3 regions of the Paenisporosarcina sp. P4_B8 genome follow, and region 1 is predicted to be linked to each of the others. Evidence: predicted binding sites of a transcription regulator. Region 1 holds the regulator's gene; each other region holds the start of a gene.

What was found. The regulator CtsR, encoded in region 1, represses protease genes until heat stress. The targets are predictions, from matches to a motif close to ATGGTCAATAAAGGTCAAACA.
Region 2: a site for CtsR is predicted at 2,885-2,905, ahead of clpP (ATP-dependent Clp endopeptidase proteolytic subunit ClpP). Genes of this name have one in related genera too.
Region 3: a site for CtsR is predicted at 1,882-1,902, ahead of AC1DSK_RS14250 (ATP-dependent Clp protease ATP-binding subunit). Genes of this name have one in related genera too.

What each region holds. Positions count from the first base shown of each region.
Region 1 is NZ_JBFUHX010000010.1:68,030-74,252, reverse strand. It holds gene clpC (ATP-dependent protease ATP-binding subunit ClpC) at 1-1,717, opposite strand, end outside; gene AC1DSK_RS10995 (protein arginine kinase) at 1,707-2,807, opposite strand; gene AC1DSK_RS10990 (UvrB/UvrC motif-containing protein) at 2,797-3,342, opposite strand; gene AC1DSK_RS10985 (CtsR family transcriptional regulator) at 3,355-3,825, opposite strand; gene AC1DSK_RS10980 (YjiH family protein) at 4,316-5,635, opposite strand; gene AC1DSK_RS10975 (agmatinase family protein) at 5,637-6,223, opposite strand, start outside.
Region 2 is NZ_JBFUHX010000004.1:104,302-110,524, reverse strand. It holds gene gap (type I glyceraldehyde-3-phosphate dehydrogenase) at 1-302, opposite strand, end outside; gene AC1DSK_RS05790 (sugar-binding transcriptional regulator) at 315-1,352, opposite strand; gene AC1DSK_RS05785 (glutaredoxin family protein) at 1,467-1,700, opposite strand; gene clpP (ATP-dependent Clp endopeptidase proteolytic subunit ClpP) at 2,202-2,798, opposite strand; tRNA gene AC1DSK_RS05775 (tRNA-Arg) at 2,968-3,039, shown strand; gene AC1DSK_RS05770 (N-acetylmuramoyl-L-alanine amidase family protein) at 3,220-4,005, opposite strand; gene AC1DSK_RS05765 (HPr family phosphocarrier protein) at 4,276-4,533, opposite strand; gene whiA (DNA-binding protein WhiA) at 4,608-5,564, opposite strand; gene AC1DSK_RS05755 (gluconeogenesis factor YvcK family protein) at 5,591-6,223, opposite strand, start outside.
Region 3 is NZ_JBFUHX010000016.1:72,111-78,333, forward strand. It holds gene AC1DSK_RS14250 (ATP-dependent Clp protease ATP-binding subunit) at 1-1,866, opposite strand, end outside; gene AC1DSK_RS14255 (metal-sulfur cluster assembly factor) at 2,245-2,553, opposite strand; gene AC1DSK_RS14260 (prolyl oligopeptidase family serine peptidase) at 2,604-3,377, opposite strand; gene AC1DSK_RS14265 (Cof-type HAD-IIB family hydrolase) at 3,515-4,321, shown strand; gene AC1DSK_RS14270 (DegV family protein) at 4,347-5,201, shown strand; gene AC1DSK_RS14275 (CoA-disulfide reductase) at 5,220-6,223, shown strand, end outside.

The sequences.
Region 1 (6,223 bases):
CACGAATCATTGCATCTTCGTCACCAAACATGCTCTCTGCAAGTGCACGGGCAAGTTCTGTTTTACCGACACCAGTTGGCCCAAGGAAAATGAATGAACCAATTGGACGTTTTGGATCTTTCAATCCAGCGCGTGCTCGGCGTACTGCACGAGAAATCGCTGTAACTGCTTCCGCTTGACCGATAACACGTTGGTGCAATGTATCTTCTAATTTCAATAATTTCTCAGACTCGGTTTGTGCCAGTTTTGAAACCGGAATTCCCGTCCACATGGACACAACTGCCGCGATATCTTCCACAGTTACTTCAGATTCGGCTCTGCCTTGTTCTTCTTTCCAAGACTTCTTCGTGCTTTCGAGTTCTTCTTTCAGCTTTTGTTCCGTATCACGGAATGATGCTGCTTTTTCAAACTCCTGGCTTTGAACTGCCGCGTTTTTCTCCGAACGGATTGCTTCTAAACGAGTTTCCAGTTCTTTCAAATTCGGCGGTGTCGTGTATGAACGCAAACGCACTTTCGAACCGGCTTCATCAATTAAATCAATGGCTTTGTCCGGTAAGAAACGGTCGGAAATGTAACGGTCTGACATTTTAGCCGCTGCAGTAATCGCTTCATCCGTAATTTTCACACGGTGATGGGCTTCATAACGATCACGAAGTCCTTTGATGATTTGAATGGACTCTTCAACTGAAGGTTCATCCACTTGAATCGGTTGGAAACGACGCTCCAAAGCAGCATCTTTTTCAATATATTTACGGTATTCATCAAGCGTTGTTGCACCAATACATTGAAGTTCGCCACGAGCAAGTGACGGTTTCAAGATATTTGAAGCATCAATAGCGCCTTCTGCACCACCGGCACCAATCAATGTGTGAAGCTCATCGATAAATAGAATGACGTTACCCGCTTGGCGAATTTCATCCATCACTTTTTTCAAGCGATCTTCAAACTCACCACGGTATTTTGTACCCGCAACAACTGTCCCCATATCCAATGTCATGACGCGTTTGTCACGCAGAATTTCCGGTACTTCATTTTGCACGATTTGTTGTGCCAAACCTTCAGCGATAGCTGTTTTACCGACACCCGGTTCCCCAATAAGAACAGGGTTATTTTTCGTACGACGTGATAACACTTCAATGACACGCGTGATTTCTTTGCTACGTCCAATGACAGGATCCAAGCTTCCTTCGCGTGCGATTTGTGTTAAATCACGAGCCAAGCTATCAAGAGTTGGTGTGCTCGCAGCAGGATTGTTTCCGCTGTTCGCTTGAACATGATCGTTGCTACCCAGTAATTGCAGCACTTGTTGACGTGCTTTATTCAAGCTGACACCTGAATTGTTAAGCACACGAGCAGCTACACCTTCACCTTCGCGAATCAATGCCAGCAATAAATGCTCTGTGCCGATGTATGAATGGCCCAGTTTACGCGATTCGTCTACTGATAACTCAATGACTTTCTTCGCACGTGGTGTGTAATGAACGATTGGACCTACGTCACCAGTTCCCATTCCTACCAGTTCTTCAATGCCTTCTTCAATCATTTGCGGGCTGACTTCGATTGCTTCCATTGCTTTGGCAGCAATTCCGCCACCCTCTCGAATTAATCCTAATAATATATGTTCAGTACCAATTGACTCGTGCTTCATACGAATGGCTTCTTCTTGAGCTAATTGGAGTACTTTTTGTGCGCGTTGTGTAAATCGATTAAACATCATGAGGTTCCTCTCCTTCATTGTCTAAATTATTGTCTACTTGCAACCGTTCCCTAAACAACTTTGCCCGAAATACATCGCGTTCTTCGGGTTGCAGGGACGTATCTGCATACTTCTGTAAAAAACCTGGTTGCATGAAAACCATGCATTCATTCAAAATTGAAACATCGACACCTTTAATCAAACCGAGATCGATGCCAAGACGCACGTCTGATAAACAGCGTCCCGCTTCTTCTGTTGTTAAAAGCCGTGCATACGTCAAAACACCAAGTGAACGATACAGACGATCTTCCAATACATTCGGTCTCGTATGTAAGAGAGCCGCTCTTGCTTCACGTTCTTTTTGAATAATTTGTTCAGTGATGCTTTGCAAATCAGTTAAGATATCTTCTTCTGATTTCCCGAGAGTTGTTTGATTTGATACTTGATACACATTGCCGAGGGCTTCGCTACCTTCTCCGTAGATGCCGCGTACGACCATCCCGAGACGTGTAATCGCTGTTACAATGCGATCCATTTGTTTTGTCATCGTGAGTGCTGGTAAATGCATCATCACCGATGCCCGCAGGCCAGTGCCCGTATTCGTCGGACAACTCGTTAAATAGCCAAACTGTTCATCAAATGCATAGGGCAGTTCTTTTTCAAGGACGTCATCTATATGGTTTGCCTGACGCCATGCTTCGTTTAACTGCATTCCCGGGAAAATACATTGTATGCGAATATGATCTTCTTCATTGACCATCACACTGACCGCTTCATCATCTGATAATAAAACGGACCCTGCTATTTCCGAGTGAGCCAATTTCGGACTGATTAAATGCTTTTCAACCAGCACTTGCCGATTGAGCGCAGATAGCTCTTTTATATCTATATACGAAAAGGTCGACTCAAGTTCCGCTTCTGCATCAAGTAAAACTGAGGAAATCGCTTGATCTACTTGCAGCGCTTCATTTTCCGTAAAAGAAAGTGGAAATCGGTAACCTGTTAAATTTCGGGCGAGCCGGATTCTCGTGCTCATCACGATATCTGCATGCTCTCCCTCGCCGGCCATCCAACTTGTAACGGAATTATTCAGAAAACGTTCAATGGACATCGCGGTTTTCACCTCCGCTGTGCAGCTGTTCCTCTAACGAGCGAGCTTCATCCCGAAGTCGTGCCGCCTCTTCAAAATTTTCAATCTCAATCGCCGTGCGCATGGACGTGCGAATTGCTTCAATTTGTTTTTTCAATTGCAGTGTTTGGCCAAATGTACCTGGCGCTTTCCCCACATGTTTCACATTGCCGTTGTGCAATTTTTTGAAGACGTCGGGTAATTGTTCGTGAAAGCTTTCATAACAATGTGCACACCCAAACTTCCCTTGGTTTAAAAACTGTCGGAATGTCCATCCACATGAACTGCATGTCTTAGCTTCTGGTTGAGGTTTTTGTTGAACTTGTTTGCTTTCCGGGACGCCAAACCAATTGGACAATAACTGATGTAGCGAAAGTGGATCCTGCTGAAAATCCAAATGAAACGGATGGAAATTTTTTGCGCAGACCTCACAATAATGTCGTTGCACCTGTTCTCCATTTTGTATTTGCGTCACGGTAACTTTTGCCGGACGATGTTTACAATTCTCACAAATCATCTCGCGCTCGCCTCACTTTAACTGTTCATACTTGAATGTCATAAGCATCGCTTGCAATATGCGTGAACGCAATTCATCTCGATGCGGCAATGGGGTATTGAGAGTTGTACGATCGAGTGCCGCGAGCATCATTTTCGCCTCACGCTTCGTCACTACATTCTCATCGATTAAACGAAAGATAATATCTTCCGTCATCGTTTGAGAAGCTCCACGCTCTAAACTTGCCAGAATGGTTTCAATTAAATCAGCCTTCGTATGAGCGCGTACCCGAACTATTCGAATATACCCCCCGCCCCCTCGCTTACTTTCAACGAGGTAACCGCGGTCAGCGGTGAAGCGCGTATTAATCACATAATTAATTTGTGAAGGCACACATTGAAACTGCTCCGCAATCTCACTGCGTTTTATCTCAACATGCCCTTTTTCATCTAATTCGATAACTTTCTTTAAATACCCTTCAATAATATCTGATATATTCCGCATGCAATCACCTCCTGATCAATTAACTCTGAGTGCGATTCAAGGTTAGTGGCTATATTTTACGTGGGCATTCCAATAGGATGCACCATGCACCTGACTTTGACTAACTTTGACTTTATTATATAAGGGGAGATAGGGAGTGTGCAATTCATATGCTTTCGTTCCGTTTTTTCTAAAATAAAAAGCTATTTTCTTAAGTGAAAATTCTAGCAAGAATATTCAGATATTATTAATCTCTACTCGGATAGTGTGACGATTTCACTGCCTACTTTAAGTTTGTGAAATTTTATCAATCAAACTGAAGTGTTTATCGCTCAATCTAGAGATTTATCGTTCAAATTTGCGAATTTATCAATCAAACGAGCAAGATTATCGCTCAAACACGTCTCACATCCTAGTTAACTTTTAGAGACATGATTTAATGGTCTTTGTTTCCGCTACGCTCCTGTTACACAAAAAAGTGCCATCCTTTTATGCAAGGATGGCACTTCTATTAAAACAGCATGAAAGCAATCGGCGTAACAATGATTAAAGTCAGAATGACACGTTGAACCCAGATAACGATTAATTTCGGTATTGAAATCGGAATTTCTGTTGCCACGATGCAAGGAACAACTGCAGAGAAGAAAATGATGGACGATATAGATACAACCGCAATTACGAATTTTACAATCATCCCCGATTTCACAACCAGCAATGCAGGTAGGAACATTTCAGCTATTCCAAGTGCACTTGCTTTTGCGACTAGCATTGGTTCAGGAAGCTGCAAAATGTAGGTGAACGGATAGAAGATGTAACCGATCCAGTCAAATATCGGCGTGAATTCCGCTAACACTAAACCAAGTAATCCAATTGATAAAATTGATGGTAAAATCGCCATAGCCATTAATAAGCCGTCTCGCAAGTTCTCCCATATGTTCTCAAGTAAACTAGGTGCTTGTTTAACGGTTTCCTGCGCTTCATTCCAAGCGGCTGTCAAGCGACTGCCTTCAGGTTTCACCTCTGGTTGTGGCACACTGCCTTCATAGTAATCGTCTTTAATACGATTCAGCGGCCAGATGCGAGTTGTAATTGCCGTCACGATGAACGTGACGATTAGTGTTACCCAAAAGTACAAATTCCACATATCCATTAAGCCAAGTGTTTTCGCAACGATAACCATGAACGTAGCAGATACAGTCGAGAAGCCCGTTGCAATAATTGCTGCTTCTCGTGCTGTGTATTTTCCTTCTTTATAAACACGATTCGTAATTAGCAAGCCCAATGAATATGAACCAACGAAAGAAGCTACTGCGTCAATTGCAGATCGACCCGGTGTTCGCCAAATTGGTCGCATAATCGGTTGCATTAGAACCCCAATAAATTCAAGTAATCCATAACCTACTAATAATGCTAAAAATACCGCCCCGATAGGGACTAATAAACCTACGGAAATCACTAATTTATCGAACAAGAACGGTCCCATATCAGGAGCAAATAACCACGCCGGACCAAATCCAAAAACAATCATAATCCCAACGACTAAACCTATGATTTTAAAGAATGAAAACACCATGTCGACGGTCGATTTTTTCCAGGTCCCCGAGTAAAACGGATATAATGCGCCAGCTAGAATAAGTGCTAATGAGTAATATGGTAAAACCCCAGTTGCATTTGCTTGAATCCATGACACGATGTGGTCAAGCATGATTGAATTTTTTTCACCAATTGTGACCGGCACGAAAAACATGAACGTACCAATAAAACTGTATACAAAAAACTTCCACATCCCCGTACTTGAACGTATTTTTGAACGTTCTCCCACTTGTTGCATATTAAATCCCCCTTTGTGATAGAACTCTCCCCGTGATAAATTCCAACCATGCATACACTCCTGTTTTAACCGTGGCGCTTGTCGGTACATCTCGTGTTGGATCTAGACATACAAAATCGATATGTCGAACCGCATCCTGTTGGCCAATCCGCACTAAACTTTGGAATAGCTCTTCCGCCGTCATGCCTCCTGGTGTAGAAGCGGGAACACCCGGTGCGACTGCAATGTCCAACACATCCATATCGACAGTTACGTATACGCGGTCCACTCGTTGTGCTAATTCCTTTAATTGTTCTTCGACGCACTGAGCCACCCCTAGCTCACGTGCTTTACGTAAAGTAATCATTCGAATACCGTGTTCCTTCGCATAAGCCACCAATGGTGCTGCGTTGAAGTACCCGTGAAGACCAATATTGACGACATCTTCCCCGTAGACAGTGCCCCCATCAATCAGTTGACGAATGGGCGTGCCATTTGCAGGTCCCAAATCGGCCGGGTCGCGCACATCTAGATGTGTATCTAGTTGTAAAATGCCAATCCGCTCGTCTGGGTAGGCCTTCTTAAGACCTCTTACCGCACATGCAGTTA
Region 2 (6,223 bases), on a different contig from region 1:
CGGAAGATTCCTGTTGATTCGACTACGATATCGATTTCAAGGTCTTTCCAAGGCAATACCGATGGGTCTTTTTCTGCATACACACGTACTTGTTTACCATTGACGATTAAGTATTCACCTTCAGAAGAAATATCAGCATCAAAAACGCCGTGAATTGAATCGTATTTCAGTAAATGAGCTAACATCGCAGCATCAGTTAAGTCGTTAATTGCTACTACTTCCACTCCGTCACGTTGTAATGCCTCGCGGAATACTACTCGCCCAATACGTCCAAATCCGTTAATCGCTAATTTTAAAGTCATTTATAGTTCCTCCTAATTTTCATTACTCATAAGTTGAGTTAATTTCTTCGCTGCACCTTCATCCGTAATCAATACGGTCTGATTGGGTGCATGCTTTAAATATGAAAGCATGGCAGAAGCTTTTGATGCTCCACCAGCTACTGCTAGTAAATGCTTCACTTGATTCAGTTGTTTTAATTGTATTCCAACTGTCCGAATCCGATGGACTGCTTTGCCTTGCTCATTGAAATAGTATCCAAACGCTTCTCCCACAGCCTGTTTCCCTGAAATGATATCCAGTTCCTCAAGGCTTGAGTTGCGTCGTTTTGCCATTTCTTTTGCATCACCGATACCATGAATGACAATGTTCGTGTGATCATATAAGTCCATCATTTCCTTAATGACAGGCTCTTTTATCATGGTCTTATATGCAGCTTCACTTAAATGATCAGGTAAGTATAGTGTTCTGGAAGTACCACTAGCTTGTGCGGCAAATGCAGATGCAATATGATTCGCTTGCAGTTCCACATTTTCCCCGATTCCTCCCCGCGCTGCCACAAACACTAGATTCTTTGGTTTGATGTGCACCGACAAGTGATTTGTAATGGCAGCAATCGTACTTCCACCCGTTACAGCTACAATATCAAGCTCTTTTGATAATTGCTCCAGTTGCTTTGCAGCTTCCTGACCAATCAATGACTTCGCTTGACTTTCTTTTTCGCTATCTCCAGGCACGATGATTACGCGACTTAACTTGAAACTCTTCTCAAGTTGTTTTTCCAGTTCACTTAATCCAGACCATTCGTGAACTAAATTTTTCAAGCTATCTAAAACATCTTTACCTTCATGCGTAATTTCCATTCCATTTGCAAGCACATGTATTAATCCTTGTGCCCGTAAAATGTCAAGCTCTCTTCTTGTCTCCCGTTCGGTTGAATGAACGATTTCACTGAGGGCTCTGCGACCAATTCCAGCAGTTAATTGGATGGTCATCAATAAACGATATCTTTTTTGGAGAAGCGTAGTCATTTCCGGTAACAATTTTTGTTGTGCTCCAAGTAATAGATTCATTGCATTCTCCTTCTGAAAAGTGGTTGGACGTTTTTTGTCCCACTACATTATTTTATGTCCCACCTTAATAATAATATACCCCTTTTCTAAAAAAAGAGCAAATAAAAAAGACGTTTACGATGTAAACGCCTCTAATAACGTAGGATAATCAATCCGTCCTTCCTGAATGACCACTCCGTTGCTTTCGATTACTGGAATGCGGAGTAAGTACTTTTCATGGATGTCATCATTGTCTTCAATATTGATTTCTTCTATATGTAATTCAACATCTTCTTTTACAAGTTGCAGCATCATTCGTGCGTCTTCACACAAAGTACAGTTCGGACGAGAATAAAATTGTACGTTCATTATCCATCTTCCTTTCACGTCTTTAACATCTTGATATCCAAAATTGTACTCTATTTTTCACAATTGCACGTCATAAATTCATAAAAAAACAAGTGGCTACCATGAGCCACTTGTTGCAGACTGTAGACAAACAATAAAAAAGAGAATATAACTGTATACTATTGAGCGTATGCAAGAAAAAATGTTGATTTCGGCGGACGCGTTTCGCGGGCACGGCTTTAGTCTCCTCGACTCTAGAAAAACCGGTGCTCCTGTTTCTGTTTCTGCATCGCTTCTCTAGCTTCGAAACATGGAGGTTCGTTGCATCGCTCTGCTAGCTTCGAAACATGAAAGTGCGTTGCATCGCTTCTCTAGCTTCGTCGCAAACGAATAGTGCAAACTTCATTTGCACTATTCGTTTCCTGCGTGGCCCTGGAAATTCACTCTTTCGTTATAGCATCCTTAAACATGCCAAAAACAAAAAAGCTACAATGACTATAATAGTCACTGTAGCTTTGGTTATTATGCTTTTTTCAATTCACTGCGAGAAATAATGTGATCAACAAGACCATATTCTTTCGCACGCTCAGCTGTCATGAAGTTATCGCGGTCCGTATCTTTTGCGATGACATCAATCGGTTGACCTGTACGTTCTGACAAGATACCGTTTAATTTTTCACGCAAGAATAAAATACGTTTTGCAGCGATTTCAATTTCAGTCGCTTGCCCTTGTGCTCCACCAAGTGGTTGGTGAATCATGACTTCAGCATTCGGTAAAGCATATCGTTTACCTTTTGTTCCAGCCGCAAGCAAGAATGCACCCATTGAAGCTGCCATCCCGATACAAATTGTTTGCACGTCCGGTTTGATGAAGTGCATTGTGTCAAAAATCGCCATACCCGCCGTGATACTTCCACCTGGGCTGTTGATGTAAATAGAAATATCTTTTTCTGGATCTTCAGCTTCTAGGAAAAGTAATTGTGCCACGATGGAGTTTGCAACATTATCATCAATGCCGCTTCCAAGCATAATCACTCGGTCTTTTAATAAACGTGAGTAGATGTCATAAGCGCGCTCTCCGCGGCTTGTTTGTTCAATAACTGTAGGAATTAAATTCATGGAAATGCCCCCTTCAAGCTTTTAATAATTTTCGTACATCCCGAGTATCATCTATTGTACTCGGTTGTTCCTTTATAATATACAAGTTGGTCAAGGAAGGTCAAATATTATGCATAAAAAAGTACAGTTGAATTGTTTGCCTACTATTTGTATAATAGGTAAGTCGCTTGCCCTCGTGGTGCAATGGATAACACGTAAGATTCCGGTTCTTGAGATGGGGGTTCGATTCCCTCCGAGGGCGTCAAAAGGAAACCGTCCCAAACGTTAGAAGACGTATGGGACGGTTTTTTTATTTATATTCATTCATTCAGACAATGGATCACTAACTTCCACAAAGAATGGAAATCTGCGAGTAACAACCGTTTTTGCATCAGTGGCTTTCCATTACAAAAATCTTTCCCCATTCAAAAACGTGAATTTTTTATATTTTATCCAGCAACCGTTTTAACACAATTGCAGTTAATCCAATCGCTTCAGATTCTGTCAAGCTTCCCTCCTCAGCCTTTTTCTCCCAATGATTGGATTCAATTACGCCTTGTTCACGTGCCTTGGTCAACATATTTTTAAATTCATTATTTAATGATAATGAACCTGTATTGAAAAACTTCGTTTCCTCCTTTCCTGAAGAATCTATAACTTTTTTCATTTTCAGCCCGAAACTCTCCGCGATACCTTGAGCGATTGCTACACCGTGTGCTTTCAAATAGTTGTCGTCACGCATTTTTACGATATCCGTGAGACTATCCATAAAACCACCTTCTACTAGTACTGCTGGCATAACTGTCTCCCGCAATTCATGAAAGTTGGCAGATTTCACACCGCGATCCCTTAACCCCATCGCTTTCACTACTTTCGGATGTATGGAATTGGCGAGTTTGAGTGAGGAAGGATTATTGTTTGCCGGCTCCATTACGTAGGTTTCGGTTCCTCCATGATTTCCCCATTGCCCTCCAAGAGCATTATGGTGGCAGCTGATGTACATATCAGCTTTCCAAGCATTTGCCATATCAGTGCGAGTCGCTAAGGGTATATCCGTTTTTCCGCTGGGATCGTCGACCCGCATTTGTAGAACACCTTCATATTTATCCAGATGTGCCATGCCTGAAAGAACCACTTTGCTATTGAATGTCCATTCTTTTTCATCATTTGGCGACCGTTTCCCTGCAGTAGTCAATCCATGTCCTGCAGACCATGCTATTTTAATCACCTCTATTTCCCCCTTTCCTATTAAGATTTTTATCCCATTTTTTAACAACATTCCAAAAAACCATGAATAGTCATCGTTTCTTTTATGCCCCTGTTATTTAATATTAAATAGTATTGTAGCTATAACCCATAGTATTCTCGTAAATCTATTGGGACTGAGTAATTTACTAGATTTATGGAAAAGTAACAATATTTATTAAGTGAAACATTGTGTACTTGATGAATTTTGTCCATAAAAAAACCTTCGACAGATCGTCGAAGGTTTATGATTTTAATCTACTTTTTGAATCATGGCGATTAGTCCTTCAACCGCCTGTTCTTCATCTGATCCTTCAGCACTGATTGTAACTGATGATCCTTTACTGATGGCTAGGCTCATTATGCCCATAATACTTTTTGCATTTACTTTTTTATCTTCTTTTTGCAGATATACATCTGCTTGGTAASGATTTGCTTCTTGCACAAAAAGAGCAGCCTGTCTTGCCTGTAATCCTGATTTCAATTCAACTTGTACTTGATTTTCCGTCATTAGTTCATGCCCCCCTAATCTCTGTCCGTTCATGTATTATTTTTTATGTTAGCTGAAATGAGTCATTCTCACAACTATCTTTTCACTTTATCGAACGCAACTCCACCGCGAAGTCCATCAGCAATTTCATCAAGCTTACGTAATCGGTGATTAATGCCAGATTTACTGATTGTACCTGTTGAAACCATCTCGCCAAGCTCTTTAAGCGTGACATCTGTGTACTCTACACGCAATCTTGCTACTTCCCGCAGTTTCTCAGGTAATTGATCAATTCCCATGACATTATCAATATAACGAATATTTTCCACTTGTCGTATGGATGCGCCAATTGTTTTATTTAGATTGGCCGTTTCACAATTGACGAGACGATTTACGCTATTTCGCATATCGCGGACAATGCGGACATCTTCAAATTTCAATAATGCGTGATGAGCTCCGGTAATACTCAAAAAATCCGATATTTTTTCAGCTTCTTTTAAATAGGTCACAAACCCTTTTTTACGTTCAATTGTTTTAGCATTCAATCCAAAGCCATTCATTAAACTAACAAGTGCATCACTATGGTCTTTATATAGCGAATAAACTTCCAAATGGTATGCAGAGGTTTCCGGATTATTGACTGAGCCACCAGCCAGGAATGCACCACGCAAATACGCCCGCTTGCAACAATTCTTTTTAACTAGTTCAGCTGAAATTGTATGATTGAACTGAAAGTCTTCTGTAATGATTTTCAAATCTTCCAGCAATGCTTTTGCCCCATCTCGCACCCGACAAATATATACATTGTTTTTTTTCAAGCGCATCTTTTTTCGTACCAATAGTTCTACTTGGTACGGGTACAATTCTTTCATCAATGTATATAAACGTCTGGCAATCGCTGCATTCTCGGTTTGTACATCCAAACTCAAACTTCGGTTCGCAAATGAAAGCGCACCATTCATGCGGATGAGTGCAGATAGTTCTGCTTTCGCGCAACAAGGTGTTATGTCAGCCTGCGTCATTTCTTTTTTTGTTTCAGATGCAAATGACATATATATTTCCCCCTTTCGAGCGAAAGTTAGATAAATGATTGCTTGATTGCATTTTCCTTATCTTCCGCATAATGGACCAGCCATTCAGCAACTTTGGTTGCGTCATGACGAATGGCTCCATCCTGGATGGTCGCAATATCTTTTTTGACCACTGTTATTCCTAATTGATTTAATCTTGATTCGTCATAACTCACCGGCATGGACTGTTCTTGTGCATAAATTTCTTGAACGGATAATGGAACTTCATCCGTGTTAAGCAAAATCGTCTGAATAAATGGCGCACCCATATGCAACATCAATGCACGGACATGATCAGCCGCTGAATAGTTCAATGTCTCTCCAGCTTGTGTCATCAAGTTGCAAATGTATACGTTTGGTGCCTTCGATTGGAGTATTGCTTTTTGAATTCCTTGAACCAATAAATTGGGCAAAATACTAGTATATAAACTTCCTGGTCCAAATACGAGTAAATCAGCTTTGCAAATTGCTTTAATCGTATCTGGAAGCGGTTCCACATCATTGGGTGTCAGAAAGACACGATGAATGCGTTGATTATATGTAGGAATCTTTGATTCTCCCGTAACAATGGTCCCATCGTCCAGTTCTGCATGAAGGGTGATTGTCTGATTCGCGGCTGGCAATACAGTACCATGTACATT
Region 3 (6,223 bases), on a different contig from region 1:
CGTAATTGACGTGAAGTGAGAACCTTTTAATGAATGGAACAAAACAATTTCATCCATTCGGTTCAATAATTCTGGTTTAAAATGTGTTCGAAGTGCAGTCATCACCAAAGATTCCGCTTGGTCGCTATCCTCCAACAAATATTGTGATCCAATATTTGAAGTCAGAATCACTACAGTATTTGCGAAGTTGACGACGCGCCCCTGACTATCCGTAATCCTTCCATCATCCAAAAGCTGGAGTAAGATATTGGCGACATCAGGATGTGCTTTTTCTATTTCATCGAGCAAAACGACCGAGTATGGATTACGTCTTACCATTTCTGTCAGTTGCCCACCTTCTTCATAGCCGATATATCCTGGAGGAGCTCCTACAAGACGTGATACGCTGTGTTTCTCCATATATTCGGACATATCAATGCGGATGAAATGATCTTCGGAATCAAATAAATTGGCAGCTAATGCCTTGGCAAGCTCTGTTTTTCCCACACCGGTTGGTCCCAGGAATAAAAATGAACCAATTGGTTTTGTAGGATCTTTAATACCCGCACGTGCACGCCAAACGGCTTCCGTTACAAATTGGACTGCCTGATCCTGCCCCACTACACGTTCCTGTAATGTTTCCTTCAATCTAAGAAGCTTATCTCTTTCTCCTTCAACTAATTTCATCACAGGTATTCCTGTCCAACGAGAAACGATAGAAGCAATTTCCTCCGAAGTCACTTCTTCGCGAAGTAAACGATTTTCAGAAGTTGATTCAAGCGCAGACTCAAGTTCAGCGATTTCTTTTTCGAGCGTCGGTATTTTGCCATGACGAAGCTCGGCTGCTTTATTTAAGTCATAGCTATTTTCCGCCAGTTCCAGATCTCGTCGGTAACCATCCATTAGCTCACGTTTCTTTTGAATGTGCTGAAGGGATTCTTTCTCTGTGGACCATTGATTACGCATAGACTCGGTGGACGTTTTCAATTCATCGAGTTCCCGTCGTATTTTAGATAACCGTTGTTGACTTGCCTGATCTTTTTCCTTCATCAATGCTTGTTCTTCTATTTCCAATTGCATCATTCTTCTTGTCACTTCATCCAGTTCCTGCGGCATGGAATCAATTTCTGTTCGGATCATCGCACATGCTTCATCCACTAAATCAATTGCTTTATCCGGCAAAAATCGTTCCGTTAAATAACGGTCAGACAATTGTGCTGCTGCAACAATCGCCCGGTCATGTATCCGTACAGCATGGTGCAATTCAAAACGTTCTTTTAATCCACGTAAAATCGATACGGTATCTTCAACAGAAGGCTCACGTACCAAAACTTGTTGGAAACGTCTCTCCAGTGCCGGGTCCTTTTCGATATACATTCGGTACTCATCAAGCGTTGTTGCACCGATACAATGCAATTCTCCACGTGCCAACATAGGTTTAAGCATATTGCCCGCATCCATCGCACCTTCTGTTTTTCCGGCACCGACAATAGTGTGAATCTCATCAATGAAAAGAATAATGCGTCCTTCACTATCTTTAACTTCTTTTAGCACCGCTTTTAATCGTTCTTCAAACTCACCGCGGTATTTAGCACCTGCAATCAATGAACCCATATCCAGTTCATAAATATCACGTTCCTTCAATCCTTCAGGAACATCCTTCCGTACGATTCGCTGTGCCAATCCCTCAACTATCGCTGTTTTACCAACACCCGGTTCCCCTATCAGCACCGGATTGTTTTTAGTTTTTCTGGAAAGAATTCGAATGACGTGTCTGATTTCCTGATCTCGCCCGATAACGGGATCCATTTTTCCATTACGAGCCTGTTCTACTAAATTGCGACCATACAGTTCCAGTGGTCTTTTCTGTTCTTGTTGCTGTTGCATATTCACGCCACTCCTTGTTTGACCTTTTTTGACTAATTGATTTTATTATAGGATGCTAGGAGGAATATTGTAAAGAAATGTGCATGGGATTTTTGTGGTGCATAATGTTTGTTCGGTGAATTTCGTTGTTTAGTTGGGGAAGCATTCATTTGAAATTAAAATGCTATGTTAACCTTTACAGTGGTTTATCGTACATTTGCGCTGACCGCATGAGCCAAAAAGGATATAAACCATATACTTGAGGGTCTGATACTTCACGCTCTTGCGGCTTGCTAGGCGCAAATGTACTCTCTTGTTTTCAATTCAATATCCACAGCTTTCTATATTAATGGCATAAAAAATCCACTCACTTAACTGTGAGTGGATGAATGGAATATTTTATCTGACACCGAGTGCCATTTTTGCGTAGCGGGACATATTGTCTTTTGACCAGCCTGGAGTCCACACAATATTGACATCGACTTCTTTAACTTCCGGTAATTCGTATAATGCAGTTTTTACTTGATCAACAATCATTGGGCCCATTGGGCAACCAAGTGAAGTTAATGTCATAGTCACAACTGCAAATCCATCTTCTGATAAATCCACATCATAAACAAGTCCAAGGTTTACAATATCAATACCAAGTTCTGGGTCAATAACATTTTCGAGTGCACCCATCATGCTGTCGCGCATATCTTGATCCATGTTCATACCCCTCTCTAACTAACGTATATATTCATCATAACAAATGCAGCTTACTGAGACAAATAGTGTGCAATGAAGCTGGTTGATTCCAGCATCCCTTTTCTTGAAACGGCATGACCCGCCGATTTATCCGTCATAAATTGGAAACGTTCAGGATCATGCACATATGATTTTTTCAACGCATTGAAAAAGTTAAAGGTAGGTTCATAAGGAACTACATTATCTTGAACCCCATGCCAGAAAAATACTGGCCGGCCATTCAATGCACTCGGGTTTAATGTAAGATCGAATTTTCTTAACGTATCAAACATCTGCATACGCTCCACGTCAGTAATCGGTAATTTAAAGCCACGTGCTTCATACTGAGCCATTTGTGCCTTCGCCAAATGGACATATCCAGGAGAACCCATCATCACGGCAGCCGTGTCTATCCACGGATAAACATTCAGGCACCCTAATGTTTCAATGCCTCCCATTGATGTCCCAGCTAGTCCTATTTTTGTATGGTCCATTATTAAGTTTCGTTCAATTAATTGTTCTCTTAACATAGCTACTTCTTCAATAGATGTTAAAATTATTTCCCAGAAGCGCAGTGACAATTGAATTTCATCAAGATTTTCTTGTCTCTCTCCATGCAAATGGGCATCAGGCAGTAACACTCGAAAGCCTTTCTCGGCCAATTGGTAGGCATAATGTAAGTTGTGTTCTTTAGCACTTGTGAAGCCATGAAGAAAAATCACGACTGGTACCTGTTGTTCCCGTAGGGATTCTTTGTATACATGCAATAGTGGAATATGTCCCCACCGTTCATTTTCAACGTTCACTTTTCCACTTCCTTTGTATCTAATACTTGTTATCGTAGCAAAACAAATCAAAAACTTCAAAAATGAAGTTGGATTTTTTTGACTAATGGATGTCCATGACGATACACTTTACTCTAATAGGAAAGGAGTCATTTAACATGCAACCTCATTTAATCGTTTTGGATCTTGATGGAACATTATTAACAGATGAAAAAGTCATTTCTGAAAAGACTTTACATACGTTATTTAAAGCAAAAGAAAAAGGTCATGAAATAATGATCGCGACTGGACGACCTTATCGTGCCAGTGAAGTTTACTACCACCAGTTAAAAATGCAAACGCCCATTGTCAATTTTAATGGTGCCTTTGTCCATCATCCCACTGACCATACATGGAATCCGATTCATGAACCCATTAATTTGAAAGTCGTAAACGAAGTAATTGATGCCATTCATGATTATAAATTTCATAACATTATTGCTGAAGTTATGGATGATGTGTACTTGCACTATCATGATGAGAAACTGCTCGATATTTTCAGCTTCGGAAAACCACAAGTAACAACAGGTGATATTCGAAATTATTTAAAGACCGACCCTACCAGTTTGCTTATTCATGCAGAAGAACATGAAGTTCCTGCCATCCGTCAACACCTACATGATGTACATGCAGAAGTGATTGATCACAGAAGATGGGGTGCGCCATGGCATGTAATTGAAATTGTACGCAGCGGCCTAAATAAAGCTGTAGGTATTTCGCATGTATCGAAACACTTGAATATTCCAAAGGAACGCATTATTGCATTTGGTGACGAAGACAATGATTTAGAGATGATTGAGTATGCTGGAACCGGCGTTGCTATGGGCAATGCCATTGCGAAACTAAAAAACATTGCAAATGAAGTAACAACTTCAAATAATGACGATGGGATTGCGGATTTCTTACAAGAACGTTTAAAATTATAGAAATAGTTGATTCAGGGGGATACAAATGAGAATATTTGCAGACAGTGCTTGCGATTTACCGAAATCTTTTTATGAAACAAATCCGGTCACGTTGATTCCATTACGTGTACATATTGATGATGCCGAATACTTGGATGTCATGACAATCGATTCGACACAAGTTTACGCGGAAATTCGTCAAGGGAAACAACCAAAAACTTCACAAGCTTCACCAGAACAATTTTTGACGTTTTTTGAAGAACTTGCGAAGTCTGGAGAAGAAGGCTTGTATATTGCCTTTTCTTCAGAACTTTCAGGAACACATAATACCGCAGTTATGATTCGGGAACAGGTAAAGGAAGACTATCCTGATCTTAAATTAACAATCGTTGATTCGCGATGTGCTTCACTTGGTTATGGCTTGCTTATAAAAGAAGCCGTCCGATTGATGAAATCTGGCGAACCTATGGAACGTATTGTCGAAATAATCCGTTTTAAAGCACTACATATGGAACACTTGTTTACAGTTGAAGATTTAGATTATATGGCTCGAGGCGGACGCGTGTCCAAGACCAGTGCTATTATTGGAGGATTATTAAACATCAAACCTCTTCTTCACGTGGAAAACGGCAAGCTTGTACCGATTGAAAAATTAAGAGGACGCAAAAAAGTAATGAAACGGATCATTGAACTCATGGAAGAACGCGGTGAGCGTTTACATGAACAAACTATTGCAATCAGTCATGCTGACGACGAAGCATTTGCAATGGAAATGAAGGCAATGGTTGAAGAAACATTCCATCCAAAACAGGTGGAAATTCATATTATCGGATCTGCGATAGGTGCACATACTGGTCCTGGTGCATTAGCTTTGTTCTTTTCAAATCAGATACAGCAATAAGAAACGGAGCGAGTGAACATGAAGAAAATCGTAATCGTTGGAGCTGTTGCAGGAGGAGCGACTGTCGCTTCCCAAATTCGTTTTTATGACAAAAACGCAGAGATTGTTGTGTTCGATCAGGATGATACGATGTCGTATGGTGCGTGCGGAATGCCGTATGTCATCGGAGGGAAAATTTCAGAGCCCAATCATTTGATTGCGGCAACTCCTGAAGAATTTAAAAACGAGCGGAATATCAATGTGTTTCTGAAACATCGTGTGACAAAAATTGATCGCCAGCTTAAGTCGGTAGAAGTCTTGAATCTCGAGTCACAGCAATCCTTTAAAGAAACTTACGATTTTCTTATCCTGTCTCCAGGTGGTACACCGATTGTGCCTGAAACAACCGGTCTGGAAAGCGCGATCATGTTCACGTTGCGTAACTTCAGTGATATGAAAAAAATCAATGGATATATATCCACTGAGAAACCTAAAAGCTGTGTAATTGTGGGTGCTGGATTTATCGGTGTGGAAATGGCGGAAAATCTTGTTGACCTTGGTTTGAACGTATCAATTGTCGAAAAATCCCCGCAAGTGATGAACATCATGGACGTGGACTGCTCTGCCCTTGTGGAAAAAGAGCTAAGTGATCATGGTGTACGCATATATAAGGAAGATTTCATTACCAATGTAAAGGGTACTAATCTGGTTCTCGATTCTGCCGAAACGATCCAAGCCGATTTCATTCTCATGAGCATCGGTGTATCGCCCAATACGAAATTGGCTGAAGACGCTGGTTTAACGATTGGCGAAACGCGAGGGATTGTCACAAACGAATATTTGCAGACGAATGATGCTTATATATATGCAATCGGAGATGCTGCAGAAAATAAAGATTTCATTACAGGCGACGCCAAACGTGTTCCGCTAGCCTGGCCAGCTCACCGTCAGGCATTTATCGTCGCGAAGCATATCACCGGGGAAAAGATTCCTTTCAAAGGATTACTTGGTACAACGATTTGCAAAGTCTTCTCACTGGATGT